2 regions of the Bacillus hominis genome follow, and region 2 is predicted to be linked to the other one. Evidence: riboswitches for the same ligand, from Rfam matches in the RefSeq annotation. Region 2 holds a riboswitch; the other holds the start of a gene.
The links. A riboswitch is a leader RNA that binds a small molecule or an ion and turns the genes downstream of it on or off. The one in region 2 is predicted to bind preQ1.
Positions count from the first base shown of each region.

Region 1 (7,481 bases), 250 kb from region 2:
AATGTTAAATGACACAGAAGTGAATGTAAAGCCACGCCGTGATAAATGGAGTATTATTCAAATTTTACATCACTTGCATTTAGTAGAACAATCGGTGACATCTGCCCTTGTATATGCTTTACAAAAAAAAGAAAGAAAACTGACTCCATTTAAAGACCTCCAACTTACGCTTGATCGCACATATAAACGAGAAGCTCCTCAGCAAATGCAACCAACAGAAACTTTAATGAAAAAACAACAAGGAATTCAATTACTAGAACATTCACGACAAGAACTATTCCATGCGCTTCATAGTGTGATAGATGAAAAAGAATTATTTGAAAATGGATTAAAACATCCTATTTTTAATGATTTGAATTTATATCAATGGGTTCAATTTCTTGATTTGCATGAACAAAGACATCTTACGCAGTTAAAAGAGGCGAAACATGCAATACTACAACGGTAAGATGAGAGGGGCGGGGGATCTTCCTGCTTCTTTTTTGTGCGCAGCTCACTTCAAAAGCCGGTGAATGTATGGTAAATAATCAAAAAGGGTAGAAAAAACTATGCATAGTTTCCTGTCTTACTTTGGAATAATACTTGGTGAAAGAGTTAGAAGGAGTTGAACAAAGTATGTCAAAGAAAAAGAGAGAAGAAGAGCGCGCTTGGAAAGCTCGGAAAGAAAACCAAAAGCCACATGGAAAGGTGAAAGCTTTTGCAGAATTAGTTGAAGGAACAGAAAAAACGTGATGAACTTCATCACGTTTTTTGTATGATTGGGAAAGTTAATAAAAATGTTGTACCTGTTCCTTTTTCACTAATAATATCAACCTTTCCATTCATTGCTTGAATAACACTGAAGACGACCATCATCCCGAGTCCGGTCCCTTTTTCTTTCGTCGAGTAGAAAGGTGACCCGAGGCGTTTTACTTGTTCTTGATCCATACCAATACCTGTATCTTTTATATATAATTGTATATGTTTATGGTCTGGAACTAATGTAAGAATAAGGTCACCACCGTTAGGCATAGCCTCAATACAGTTTTTAAAAATATTTAATAAGCATTGGTTCAGCTTTTGCTTTTCACCAGCTATAAAGAAAGATGTACTTTGTTTTATGTAATGTATACGAACATTTGTTAAATTGGCGAGAGGTGTAATTAAAGATAACGCATGAAGTAATTCTTCCTCTACTTGTAATTGTTGTTCTTTTTCAATACTCGGTTTTGCAAAAGTTAAGTAGTCTGTAAGAACATGATTTGCTTGTTCGATACCATTAATGGCTATGTCGATATATAATTTTCGTTCTTTCTCAGAACATGTATCTGACTGTAAAAGTTGTAAAAACCCTTTCGTTGCAGTTAAAGGATTACGAATTTCATGAGAGATAGAAGCTGCCATTTCACCGATTAAATGAAATTTTTCAGCATTTATAAGTTCATTTTGGAGACGAACTTGTGTTTGTAATATGTGTAGCAAATATAAAATAAGAATTGTACCAAGCATCGTACATAGTTCGTACACGATAATATGTGGTATATAATCTGCCGTATTTGTAACCTCTGAAAGGAAAAATGGTATCCAGACAAATCCGAATATGAGACTGTAAAAGATAGCGAGTGCTATTTTTATACGATTAGAACTTCGGTTAAACAGTTTGTATGTTAATAGTAGAACAATGAATAGTAGAACCGAAGCGATAAAGGATGGGAAAACACCTATTCCTCCTAATAAGAAGCGGTATATGTTTAATACAGCTAAGATAGAAGCACCAGCAATTGGCCCCCCTGTTAATGTACCAACAATTAATACGATATGACGCATATCAAATTGAAATCCATAATTTGTTTTTGCTGCGAAAGTGATACATAGTATGGTAGCGAGGCAACATAATATAATAAATATAGCTGAATTTAATTTTGGAGAGCGTTTCCCTTTTTGATTCCAAAATAAATGATATACAAGCATTGTAACAAGGATGGATAATATATTTAAAAAGAGATAAATAATAAAGAGTTTCAGTTGGATGCCTCCTCTCTTCTCACATTAAATTAATCATACTATAAAATGAAAGAAATGAAATGTGAAATAGCGGAAAAAATCAGAAATTTTTTATGGTAGTATACAATATGTTACAATAATCTTTGTTAATGAAAGAAGAAATTCCGTGCACTGCATGGGAGAGGTTCGCGAACTCCCTCTATAAAAAACTATAGAAACAACAATATCCTTAGGTATTGTTTTGTTTTTTTATTGTGACAGTTCAAGAACGTTCTTTCTTCTTATTCGTAGTAGAGAAGGAGAATGAGTGAAATGAAAAAAGAAAAAGCAGTTGTTGTTTTTAGTGGTGGACAAGATAGTACAACATGTTTATTTTGGGCAATACAACAGTTTGCAGAAGTGGAAGCTGTAACGTTTAATTACAATCAACGTCATAAGTTAGAAATTGATTGTGCAGCGGAAATCGCGAAAGAGTTAGGAATTAAACATACGGTACTAGATATGAGCTTATTAAATCAACTTGCTCCAAATGCGTTAACGAGAACGGATATGGAGATTACACATGAAGAAGGTGAATTGCCATCAACATTTGTAGATGGACGGAATTTACTATTTTTATCATTTGCGGCTGTATTAGCAAAACAAGTTGGAGCACGTCATATTGTAACGGGTGTATGCGAAACTGATTTCAGTGGTTATCCAGATTGTCGTGACGTGTTTGTGAAATCATTAAACGTTACATTAAATTTATCTATGGATTATCCGTTTGTTATTCATACACCACTTATGTGGATTGATAAAGCAGAGACATGGAAATTATCTGATGAACTTGGAGCATTTGAGTTTGTTAGAGAAAAAACATTAACATGTTATAACGGAATCATTGGTGATGGTTGCGGTGAATGTCCAGCATGTCAACTTCGTAAAGCAGGATTAGATACGTATCTACAAGAACGCGAAGGAGCGAGCAACTAATGGATAACTTTTTTGGATTTCGCATCGTAGAAAATTTACAAAAAATGGACAAGGATATTCAGCGTGAACAACTCAAATATCATAATAAAAGAGTAATGGTCAGCAAGGAATTTACATTTGATGCAGCGCACCATTTACACTGCTATGAAGGGAAATGTAAAAATTTACATGGACACACATATAAAGTCGTATTTGGAATTAGCGGATATGTAAATGAAATAGGCCTTGCAATTGACTTTGGAGATATAAAAGAGATTTGGAAAAATGAAATAGAAATTTATTTAGATCATCGTTATTTAAACGAAACATTGCCAGAAATGAATACGACTGCTGAAAATATGGTCGTTTGGATTTATGAAAAGATGGCAGAAGCATTAACGAAAGATAATCGTGAGAACGAATACAAGGGAGCTCGCGTTGAATTTGTTCGTCTTTTTGAGACACCGACTAGTTATGCGGAAGTAAGACGGGAGTGGATGCTCGATGAGTAAAATCCCCGTCTTAGAAATATTTGGTCCGACTATTCAAGGAGAAGGAATGGTTGTAGGCCAAAAGACAATGTTTATCCGTACAGCGGGCTGTGATTATAGCTGTGCTTGGTGTGATTCTGCTTTTACATGGGATGGATCGGCCAAAGATCAAATTAAACAAATGACACCGGAAGATATTTGGAATGATCTTGTAGAAATTGGTGGAGAAAACTTTTCTCATGTTACGATTTCAGGTGGAAATCCTGTTTTGCTGAAAAATATGCAATTTCTTCTTTCTATATTAAAGGAGAATGGAATGCGAACAGCGATAGAAACACAAGGAAGTAAATGGCAAGATTGGTTGCTTCAAATTGATGAGGTAACGATTTCTCCAAAACCACCAAGTTCGGCGATGAAAACAGATTTTCAGATGTTAGATTCTGTTATTCATAAACTAGCAGGGAAAGATTTTAGTTTAAAAGTAGTAGTATTCGATGATCAAGATTTTGAATATGCAGTTAAGATGCATGAGCGTTATCCGAATGTACCATTTTTCTTACAAGTAGGGAATGATGATACGAAAACAGTGGATGATGCGGTGCTTATAAAAAACTTATTAGAAAAATATGAATGGCTTATTGAAAAAGCTGTGAATTGTAAAGAAATGAATGATGCGAAAGTATTGCCTCAGCTCCATGCGTTAGTATGGGGAAATAAACGAGGAGTATAACAAGAAGGGATGTTTAAAATGGCAGGAAGATTAGACGAAGATTTAAAAGATGTAACATTACTAGGAAATCAAAATACAAAATATTTATTTGAATATAGCCCGGGAATTTTAGAGGTATTTGATAATAACCATCCAAACCGTGATTACTTTGTAAAATTCAACTGTCCTGAATTTACAAGTTTATGTCCGAAAACAGGACAACCAGATTTTGCAACAATTTATATTAGCTACATTCCAGAACAAAGAATGGTAGAGAGTAAATCTTTAAAGCTATATTTATTTAGCTTCCGAAATCATGGTGACTTCCACGAAGATTGCATGAACGTTATTATGAATGATTTAATTAAATTAATGGATCCACGCTATATTGAGGTATGGGGGAAATTTACACCACGTGGTGGTATTTCAATCGATCCTTACTGTAACTACGGCCGCCCAGGAACTAAGTATGAGCAAATGGCAGATTACCGTATGATGAATCACGATTTATATCCAGAAACGATCGATAATCGTTAATAGAAAGAAGGGATCTGTATGATATACAGATCCCTTCTTTCTATTATATTATGCATGTTGATTAATGACAGTATAGTTTTTATGGCTTACAACTGTAAGAGGTTCCATATCTAGTTCTCTAAAATTCTCCATAATTGTTATATCAACAATAACGGAGTTTTGATTTACCTTTTGAACACGGCCTTGCATTCCACCTTTAAATTCGATGATATCTCCAGTTTCTGCGATCTGCATAAGCAACTCTCCTTGTTCTAGTTTTCCCAAAAAAAGAATAATTTGGGCTTTTTTATTTCCTCTTATTTTGAACTATATTTACTACTTTGTAAATGTTTCCAAAGTAAAAAGTCGAAAAATATTCACTTTTTGTAAGGAAATATGTAAAAAGATATTGTTTAGGAGAGGAAGGATGAAAATGCATACATCTTTATATAGGAGTATAATAAAAAATACAATGACCTACTAAAGTGGGAGAAATTAGGGGCGGTAAAATGATGTTTGAAATTGTGGGGAGCTTTATAGCGATTTTATTATTTTTATTTTCTTATATACAGTTGAAGAAAGTGCGTCATCATGAAACAACTACATATTTTGATGGACTGGATGGTGTGCACACATCAATAACACATCATAGTGGTGGGGATATGTAATGATATATAACTTTCTTTTTATGCATGGTATGATGGCAATAAGAAATAGTACGTAATATAGTTCGTAAGTGATGAATGGGGAGTGGGAAGAATGCGAATTTCTTTTATTCGTCATGGTCGTTTGGACAGTACTATAGAGCCAATGACAATTATTTCATTTCGTGAATGGATGAAGCAATATGATTTAGGGACTACCGTAAAAGAAACTCCTATACCAATTGAAACAATTGAGATGATTGAATCAGCGAAATTGGTCGTAACGAGTGATCAGAGGCGTGCTGCGCAATCAACAGCCGAATTAACTGATTCTTTATCTTTTGTGCAAAATCCTCTTTTTAGGGAAGCTGAAGTTCCAACGAGTTTTTATGCTCCAAAATGGTTGAAATGTAAACCTAATGTATGGATGTTTATTGGACGTACACGATGGATATTTGGTTATAGTAAAGATGTTGAGTCTTATAAGGAAGTACGAGAAAGAGCAAGGCAAGCTGCTAATATGTTGCACCGCTATGCGCTCGTACATGGACGTATTGCCCTTGTAGGTCATAGTTATTTTAATGCGATGATTGGGACTGAACTGAGGGCGATGGGATGGTCTGGTTCGCCTATTTTTCATAGGAAGCCATGGGGATGTACAACGTATACATTTCATGAGGAGATGGATGGAAATGTATTAAATACAAAATTAACTTAAAAGAGGCTGTCTCTTTGGCAGCCTCTTTCTCTACATAACAAGCAAAAAAGAATTGTCCTTTTAATATATAGAAACCAATGACCGTAATGGTTTTATTAGATGGGCATACGGTTCGCCGACGAGCATAACGATTTTATCTTCTTTGTAACCAAGTTTTTCATATAGTGAAAAAGCGCGTTTGTTTTCTAAATTAACAAGTAAGGCGATTTTTTCATGCCCTTTTTCAGTTGCATGAAGTTCAGCTGCATCGATTAATTTAGAGCCAATGCCACGTCCACTGTACATATTTGAAACTGACAACGTGTCAATATAATACTCATCAAGTTCAGCTTCTTTTTCTAACGTAATGAATTCGTCTTCATGTAGTTCTCTTAAGTGGTGTACGATTGGTGCATCAAGTTGTTCAGCGTCACTACCGTGATAAACGACAATAACTCCAACTACTTTTCCATCTTGTTCAGCCACTAAACAGTTTTCATAGCTCAATCGATTATTTTCTTTTGCGAACCATGTTTCAAGCCCTAGTATTACTTTTGCTTCAATTGTGCTACCTGTGATTTTTTCAGCAATTTCGTGCAGAGCGTCATACAGTAAAGGTGCTACTCCTACCGCATCTGTCTTTTTTGCTTTCCGAATCATAGTATCCCTCCTAGTTCTATGTATATATTGTAGCATAAAATAAAATAACAAACAGTGGCTTGGAACTTTGTTGTACAGAGCGTCAAAAAGTTTGATATAGAGAAGTAGCTATGTTAGTATATGATATTTAGTGCGAATATAATAAAGTGATATAGCTATAAAAATAATAAAAGTGAATTATATAATAGTAACGGGATAATTTTACCGTTGTCGACATATAGAAGATGCGATAAAATAAACTATTGCAGAGAGGTGAAATACATGGATAAACAATTAGCAAATGCAATTTTGGATCAGCTGAAAAATGGTGAAATAAAGGAGTATGTTGCGACGAAAGATGTATTTTATACGTTCAGGGAAGTTGTTGTAAGTCGAGAAGATTTTAAACATATTATCGGGAACGCACAGCGCGGTGGACAGGTAATTTATACATATTCAGAAACACCACGTTCATAAAGTGAAACTTTAATCAGTGGGGGCATCCCCCACTGATTATTAGTTGAACCAATCGGGCATTTACGGGCAGTTATCTCCCACCTGACTTCCTTGTATCCATCGAATTTCAAGGTGGGAGTCTTACTGCCCGAAAATAGCGGGATAAATAGAAGATAAAGGAGAGGAGAATTATGGGAGATTTTAAACAAGGCATATTGCCACATTGGGATTATATGTGGAAAGATAGAGCTGGGAATAGGTTTATGGGAATGGTTATGTATCCAGAGAAACGAAAATGTTCAGCAAAAATGCTTCAGAAAATAAAAAGAGCATATGAGCAAGCAGTAGAAATTAAAGTAACTGTACAAGTTCAACATACATATCAGTACGTA
Region 1 covers NZ_JAUCFS010000005.1:1,287,013-1,294,493, forward strand. The annotation lists gene QUF93_RS08880 (DinB family protein) at 1-448, shown strand, start outside; gene QUF93_RS08885 (DUF6254 family protein) at 616-732, shown strand; gene QUF93_RS08890 (ATP-binding protein) at 742-1,950, opposite strand; PreQ1 riboswitch class I at 2,159-2,202, shown strand; gene queC (7-cyano-7-deazaguanine synthase QueC) at 2,296-2,958, shown strand; gene queD (6-carboxytetrahydropterin synthase QueD) at 2,958-3,449, shown strand; gene queE (7-carboxy-7-deazaguanine synthase QueE) at 3,442-4,158, shown strand; gene queF (preQ(1) synthase) at 4,177-4,674, shown strand; gene QUF93_RS08915 (YkvS family protein) at 4,723-4,908, opposite strand; gene QUF93_RS08920 (hypothetical protein) at 5,166-5,321, shown strand; gene QUF93_RS08925 (histidine phosphatase family protein) at 5,413-6,015, shown strand; gene QUF93_RS08930 (GNAT family N-acetyltransferase) at 6,076-6,654, opposite strand; gene ykzS (protein YkzS) at 6,916-7,110, shown strand; gene QUF93_RS08940 (hypothetical protein) at 7,281-7,481, shown strand, end outside.
Region 1: another riboswitch for preQ1. It lies ahead of queC (7-cyano-7-deazaguanine synthase QueC); the one in region 2 lies ahead of QUF93_RS10225 (QueT transporter family protein).

Region 2 (7,481 bases):
TCCTTTACCACTCTCTTCATCTTTCTTCCCCCTTTTCTCAAAAAACAGCCGTAACATATCGTTACGACCATTTCTTTTCTATTTTATTCTTATTCTATTCACTTTACAAATTTGCCTGCTGTTCTATTGTCGAGAAAAAAGTGTTCGGACCAAATATATTTTGCTTCGGGATAATGTGTTCTACTGCAAACACCGTTACTTCACCCCTTTGTACTTCTCCAATAATAAGCCCAAATACTTCATGATTTACCGCAAACGTTGGTTGTTTCGTTTGCAGCAACCTTGCTGCAGTATTAAAGACTGCTTCATAAAGTGGATTTCGATCAGTAATTTCTTTTCGAATTTTTGGTGCTAAAGTGATAATAATTTCTTTTCCGTCAATAGTGGTTCGATACATAAAAATCTCCCCTTCAATCTTATGTGAACAACTGTAAAGCTTTGTATGCAAAATGGATAGAATATCCTACTAAAATAATACCTGCTCCGGCTGTAATATAGCCAAGTGCTTTTTGTTTTAATAAAGTTCTTCCAAAATGTACAGAAAAAGCAATATTTAAATTCCACAAAATAATACCGACAATAATGCACAGACTGTACAAAAAAGCTTCTTGTTTCGTTACCTTTGTAAGTAAAGAGCTAAGTGTACTTCCGTATATTCCAAACCAAAAAACAAGATTTAATGGATTGGATATCGCGATTAAAAACCCTGCCATAAACGATTGTTTAAGGCCACCTACCTCTTCTTTTTTATATTCCATATTCGAGCGGGAAATTCCTTGTTTTACACTTTGAAATCCTAAATAAAATAATAAGAAAAACCCAGCGCAGTACATAAAAGCTTGTACATATGTATACATAAACACAGAAGATAAACCAAAATAAATGAGAAGCATAAACAAAATATCAGCAGTCATGCCTCCGATTCCAACAATCCATGCATGCCAAAATCCACGTTCAATTCCCCGTTTTAACATTTCAATATTAATTGGACCTACCGGTGCAGCTAATGAAATACCTAATACTATTTGTTGTATAATTGCTCCAAACATCGCTCTATCCTTTCTACTTCTTTTACTATTAAGTAATGATGCAAATATAGAAAATAGACTAGCTTTCATAAAAATTATTCACTAATACAATACCCTTTTTTATCCAAAACATACAAAAGAGCCATCCAGTTGATGGCTCTTATTTCTCTACTCTATAATGAAAAGGACATTTACCTTTAATCGGCTCAATATCATCCCCTATGAAATATTGTTTCCATTCACGATGATTAGGATCGCCGTAGTGACTAATGTTAGGGTGCTTCGGCAACTGATCCCACTTTTCAACTCGTTCACGGACCATTTGTCTTGAATACGCCCCTTTAGGACGATCTCCTTCTAATCCATCGAAAATAGTTCGTGGCTGGAATCCAATAATGAGAGAATTCCCCAAATGCCTAGTCTTTCGCTGTTTATAAGCTGGCGCATTCCCAAATGCAAATATTGGTTCACCACCAAATGAAAATTCCCATAAATAATGCTCTGGATTTTTCGGGATTTGCTTTGGCCATAATTGATTATCTTGTTCATGCAAATATTGTAGTACTTTCCAAAAATAATCTCGATAATATTCGATTGATTTTTCTTCACATTCCGGTTCCACAAAAAGAAAAAATCCTCTTCTTACAATCGGCCGCTCTCTCATTAACTCTAAAAAAGATAACATTGTATTGGGTAAATGCCCCCAATCATTATGAGAGAGAAATGAATAACGAAGTTCATTCTTTTTCAAAGCTGTTAAACCGAAATAACACGGAAAAGTTGGTTCTAACACGACACTCGAAAAATTATGAAATTCTTTTGCAACCCAATTCGGTATGTCGACTCTATTCTCCATTCCTTCATTATCTAATAAATAAGACTCATCCATTCTTTCACCTCATTATGTACAGCATTCACTTAAGAATATTACATACGCGGCTTGTCCTATACCTTTTTAAAAATCCGAGAAAAAATTATTTAAAAATACAAAATTTTAAAACCGCTTACTTGACTGAATTCTACCAATTCGTGTATATTTAAATTAATCATTTAGCAGAATATTCGATAATATAGCATTTTTTATTTATATTATTTTTTTAATGAATTTCACTAAATGAAAAAAGGAATTGTTTTTAGGAGGAATTGTGACATGCAAGGAAAAGTAAAATGGTTTAATAATGAAAAAGGTTTTGGATTTATCGAAATGGAAGGCTCTGAAGATGTATTCGTACATTTCTCTGCTATTCAAGGCGACGGCTACAAAGCTTTAGAGGAAGGTCAAGAAGTATCTTTCGACATTACTGAAGGAAACCGTGGACCTCAAGCTGCTAACGTAGTAAAACTTTAATCCCACATATAACAGGAGGTTACCTTACTTGGTAACCTCCTTTGTTATTCCTTTGTATATTTCCGTTTTACAGAGCAAAAACTATGTGAAATGCGCACTATACAAAGGAGGAATTATTAATGGGATCAGAAGTAAATGATTTTGAAGAAGTAAAATTCCGTGTAGAAACTGCACAAAAGATGGTAGGTTCTGCAACAATTTCAATGGATCCAGACACATTAGAGCATGCTACTACTGCTGTAGAAGCAGCTCGCTCCCAGCTTGAAATTATGAAATCTGTTGCGACAGATTTAGATGAGCCATTTCTAATGAATGAGGAAAAGAAATTAAGTAAATGTGAGCATCAATTACACGAAGCGAAGCATTAAAAAAACATCCAGAGAAAATTCTCTGGATGTTTTTTCATGACAATTGCTCCCCATACTTTTTCAATTTCTCTCCAACCGTACATTGCCGTATACAAAAAGAATGGGCATAGTATTTACTATGATTTTTCCGATTATGATCCTGTAAGAAACATCCTTCGCAATACGTCTCTAATAAGTCATTTACCTCTGTAATGAGTTGCTTTTTATTCACCTTTGCACCTCTCTATTCGGTTATTTCTTTATGACTGTCAATTGCCGTTCCTTCTAATGCTTGCGTTGCTAATTGATGCGCCTCTTTATTTTGTTTTCTAGATATCGGTTCACAAACAAGCTTTAATTTCATTTTCTTCGCTTTTTGTTCAATTTGATCTAAGTAATGATTTAAATGTTCATCATAGCAAGGCCATTCACCAGCTAATTGCTGCAGTACAACTTGAGAATCACCCCGAAGTGTAACTGCTTCATATTTAATTCCTAATTCCTCGAGTGTATTCATCCCGTATAATAATGCTGCATACTCCGCTTCGTTATTATCATATATGCCTTCTATGTATGCATTGCGACGAATTCGATAATTTGTATTTCCTTTTTTATAGTATACACATATGCCAACCCCAGCTTCTTTCGTCTGCACATCATAACCACCATCAAAATAAACTTGAATTTCTTGAGGATCTTCCTCCACTTGCTTACTTAGTTTTTTCATTTCTTTTAATGACCATTCTGCATCCATTTCATCGTAAAATAAAAGTTCTTTCACCCTACCTGTTTTCTCAAAATCCTCCGCAAATTGAAGCACTTCTTCTATGTTCATATAATCTGTTGTTAATTCAGTTTGTAAACCACGCTTCGTTTTATACAACCAATGTATTTTATATTTCATACTAGATTCCCCTTATAATAAGACTTCTTAATATTTATTTTATTATATTTTATCAAGAGTCACAGTATTATATTCAATATAATCACATACAAAAAGAGCCATCCTATATAAGGAACAGCTCTTTCATCTATTACATAAATCTTTCAAATTGCACTCGCTTATTAATCCAGTACATTACAGGCATACCAATCGCCATCACAACAAATTCACCAACTGCACAAGTTAGCCATGTCAATAAAAATGGCAGATCAAACGCAAGATGAAGTTCAATTGCTATCATAAACATTGTAATTGTAAAAATAACTGTATTAAAAATCATACGAGCCCAAACACCTTTAATAAAGCGCATAGAAATAATAGTTGCAAGTAGTGCAAGAATTGATTGCCCTACTCCAAATACTAAATCATAAGCGATCATAGGTGAGAAAAAGAGATTCGTTAAAAATACACCTAATACAATCCCGTAAATTGCTTTCTTATTGAATACAACGAGATGATTAAACATCTCTGAAATACGAAACTGTACATTCGTAAAGCCAAATGGCTGAATAAGCATAGAAACAGCAATATATAATGCCGCTAAAATACCATTACCGACTAATGTTCTTATATTCATGACAAAATCTCCTTAGTTTTTTTACGTGGGATGGTTTCGAACCACGTCATTCGCTTTTTAAGCAACAAGATTATATTTTACGCAATAGGCACTCTTTCGTCAATAGATTCCTATCATGAACTACCTTTTTTCTTTTAGACAACGTATAATGAAACATATGAAATATTTAGGAGGTTTCACTTCATGACCGCAACAATTCAAAACGAAAAAGTGATCGTTTCCATTTCTGACAAAGGTGCAGAACTGCAAAGCGTTCGCTTAAAAGAAGACAACACAGAATATTTATGGCAAGGTGATTCTACTTATTGGGGACGTCGTGCACCAATCTTGTTTCCAATCGTCGGTCGATTAGTAGAAAATACATACTACGTAGACGGTAAACCTTATTCATTAACACAGCATGGTTTTGCCCGTGACCTTTCGTTCTCTGTTAAAGAACAAAGTGAAACAAACATCACTTATATCGTTACGAGTAATGAAGAGACACTACAAAAGTATCCATACGAATTTAAATTACTTGTTTCTTATGAGTTAGAAGAACAAAATATACATGTTACATATGAAGTAAATAATCCTTCTTCAAAAGAGATGTTCTTCTCAATTGGAGCACACCCTGGATTCAATTTCCCATTAGTAGACGGCGAATCATTTACAGATTATCATCTATCATTTAATGGTTCAGAACGCTTAGAAACAAGTGTACTAGAAGGACCTTATCTTTCAAGTAACAAGCAACTAATCGCTGAAAATACAAAAGAGTTACCACTTACATACGATTTATTCAAAAATGACGCACTTATTTTTGAAAATATGAATACGAATGAAATTTCGATTCGCTCACATAAACATAATAAATTTGTAAAAGTAGAATTTGATGGGTTCCCATTTGTCGGCGTATGGACACCAGGAGATAACGCACCTTTCTTATGTATTGAACCTTGGTATGGAATCGCTGATGAAGTAAAACCAGCAAAAGATTTCAAAGAAAAAAAAGGAATTCAGTCTTTACAAGCGAATGAAACATTTACATGTCGTTATAGCATTACAATTGGATAAAGTGAAACTTTAATCAGTGGGGGGTGTTCATCCCCACTGATTATTAGCCCACACCAATCGGGCATTTACGGGCAGCCCGACACCCACCTAACTTCATTGTTTCAGCCGAGTTTTGAGGTGGGTGTCTTACTACCCGTTAACGCGGGATAATCTTATAATTTGGAGGTTTCGCATTTTGATTGAAGTATATATTGATGGTGCAACAAAAGGAAATCCTGGCCCTTCTGGTGCCGGGGTTTTTATTAAAGGGGTACAGCCACCTGTACAATTGTCATTACCACTTGGGACAATGTCAAACCATGAAGCAGAATACCACGCTTTACTTGCAGCATTAAAGTATTGCGCAGCGCATAATTATAGCAGTGTATCTTTTCGTACAGATTCCCAACTTGTTGAGCGGGCTGTTGAAAAAGAATACGCAAAAAATAAAATGTTTGCACCGCTTCTAGAAGAAGCACTGCAGTACATAAAAAATTTCGATCTCTTTTTTATTAAGTGGATTCCAAGTAGTCAAAATAAAGTCGCTGATGAATTGGCTAGAAAAGCCATTTCACAAAATTAACGGGGGTATGAGTGTGAAAAAAGGGTGGATTGCTCCTCTCGCATTATTATTTGTCTCTTTTATTTGGGGAGCTACGTTTGTTGTCGTTCAAAATGCTATGTCTTTCGTTGGTCCATTTACTTTTAATGCTATTCGCTTTTTATTTGCTGGAATTATTTTATTATTCGTTCAAATGATTTTCTCTCAAAAAACTTCAAAACAAGACATAAAACATAGTAGTCTTGCTGGGCTAATTGTTGGGTTTTTCTTATGTGTTGGGTATTTATTACAGACATTCGGTTTACTCTATACAACCTCTTCAAAAGCTGGTTTCTTAACAGGACTTAGTATCATTATGGTCCCAATCTTGTCTTTTATCTTTTTAAAACAGCGAGCTACAGTTTTCATCGCACTTGGTATTGCTGTGGCAACAGCAGGTTTATACTTATTAACCGCTGGTGATTCTTTTCAATTAAACATTGGAGATATACTCGTTCTCGGTTGCGCTGTCGCTTTCGCTGCCCATATTCTTGTTAACGGTTTCTTTTCTAAAAAAATATCACCTTTATTACTAAGCACTTCTCAAGTATTAGCTGTCGGTATATTTTCTTCTATTTGTGCTTTTTTATTTGAAGATTGGGAAAAATTATTTTCAGTATCACTATGGACAAACCATTCCTTTTTATTCGCTCTATTTCTAACTTCCCTGTTTGCGACAGCAATTGCCTTTTTCATTCAAACATCTGCACAAAAACACACTTCTCCAACGAGAGTAGCCATTATTTTCGCAATGGAGCCTGTTTTTGCAGCATTAACAGGCGTTCTAGTAGCAAATGAACAGCTTTCTATTTCTGCTATCGTTGGGTGTCTTTGTATTTTCTTAGGAATGATTTTTGTTGAATTACCTTCCAAACCAAAAAAAGAAGCGCAGGCTGCGTGAAGTTACGCTTGTAACTTCCGCATAAAAGCCTTAGCGCTTTTTTTATCTGTAATCTCTTCTTCTTTCAATCGTTCTAATAATGCAACAAAATAACTACCATCAAACTGCAATTGATGTTTAATTGTCGCTTCTATTGCTGCGTTCACAATTCCATCAGATGAACCTGTATATCCTTGTCCGAACATAATAAATCCTTGTGCTTCCTCTGATAATTTAAATCCTTTCGTATGTAAGAATGAAAGATAATCTTCTACTGTTTGCATGTTATTCCCACCTACTCAAAAATTCTCCATCTCCTATCATACATGCTTTTACACGCTATGAGAATGAAATTTCTTTGACAACTTTGTAAATCAATCGTCTATTTCGCTTGTAATGGAGGATTTCCTTACAATATGAAAGAATATGTAAAGTGGAATTTATTTCATATAAAAGGGGATACAAAATGAAACAAGCACTATTAATTATTGATGCGCAACAAGAATTAATTGATGGAAACGAAGAAGAAAATGAAGTGTTCCGTAAAACCGAGTTATTAGCTACACTAAATACAGCTGTACAGAAAGCAATTGATTCAAATGCCCTTATTGTTTTCGTAAGAGATACTGATGTTGCTTCTGGTAGCGGCGTGGGCTTTGAAGTACATAATCAAATTCAAGTACCTCAGTCTGCAATCCTTATTAATAAAGCAGCAACAAATT
Region 2 covers NZ_JAUCFS010000005.1:1,532,200-1,539,680, reverse strand. The annotation lists gene QUF93_RS10265 (sterol desaturase family protein) at 1-20, opposite strand, end outside; gene QUF93_RS10260 (hypothetical protein) at 104-397, opposite strand; gene QUF93_RS10255 (LysE family transporter) at 417-1,049, opposite strand; gene QUF93_RS10250 (YqcI/YcgG family protein) at 1,189-1,917, opposite strand; gene cspB (cold shock-like protein CspB) at 2,179-2,376, shown strand; gene QUF93_RS10240 (DUF2564 family protein) at 2,496-2,744, shown strand; gene QUF93_RS10235 (zinc-finger domain-containing protein) at 2,779-2,955, opposite strand; gene QUF93_RS10230 (ribonuclease H family protein) at 2,968-3,627, opposite strand; gene QUF93_RS10225 (QueT transporter family protein) at 3,758-4,243, opposite strand; PreQ1 riboswitch class I at 4,250-4,294, opposite strand; gene QUF93_RS10220 (aldose 1-epimerase family protein) at 4,427-5,299, shown strand; gene QUF93_RS10215 (reverse transcriptase-like protein) at 5,475-5,861, shown strand; gene QUF93_RS10210 (DMT family transporter) at 5,875-6,780, shown strand; gene QUF93_RS10205 (DUF6123 family protein) at 6,783-7,043, opposite strand; gene QUF93_RS10200 (cysteine hydrolase family protein) at 7,226-7,481, shown strand, end outside.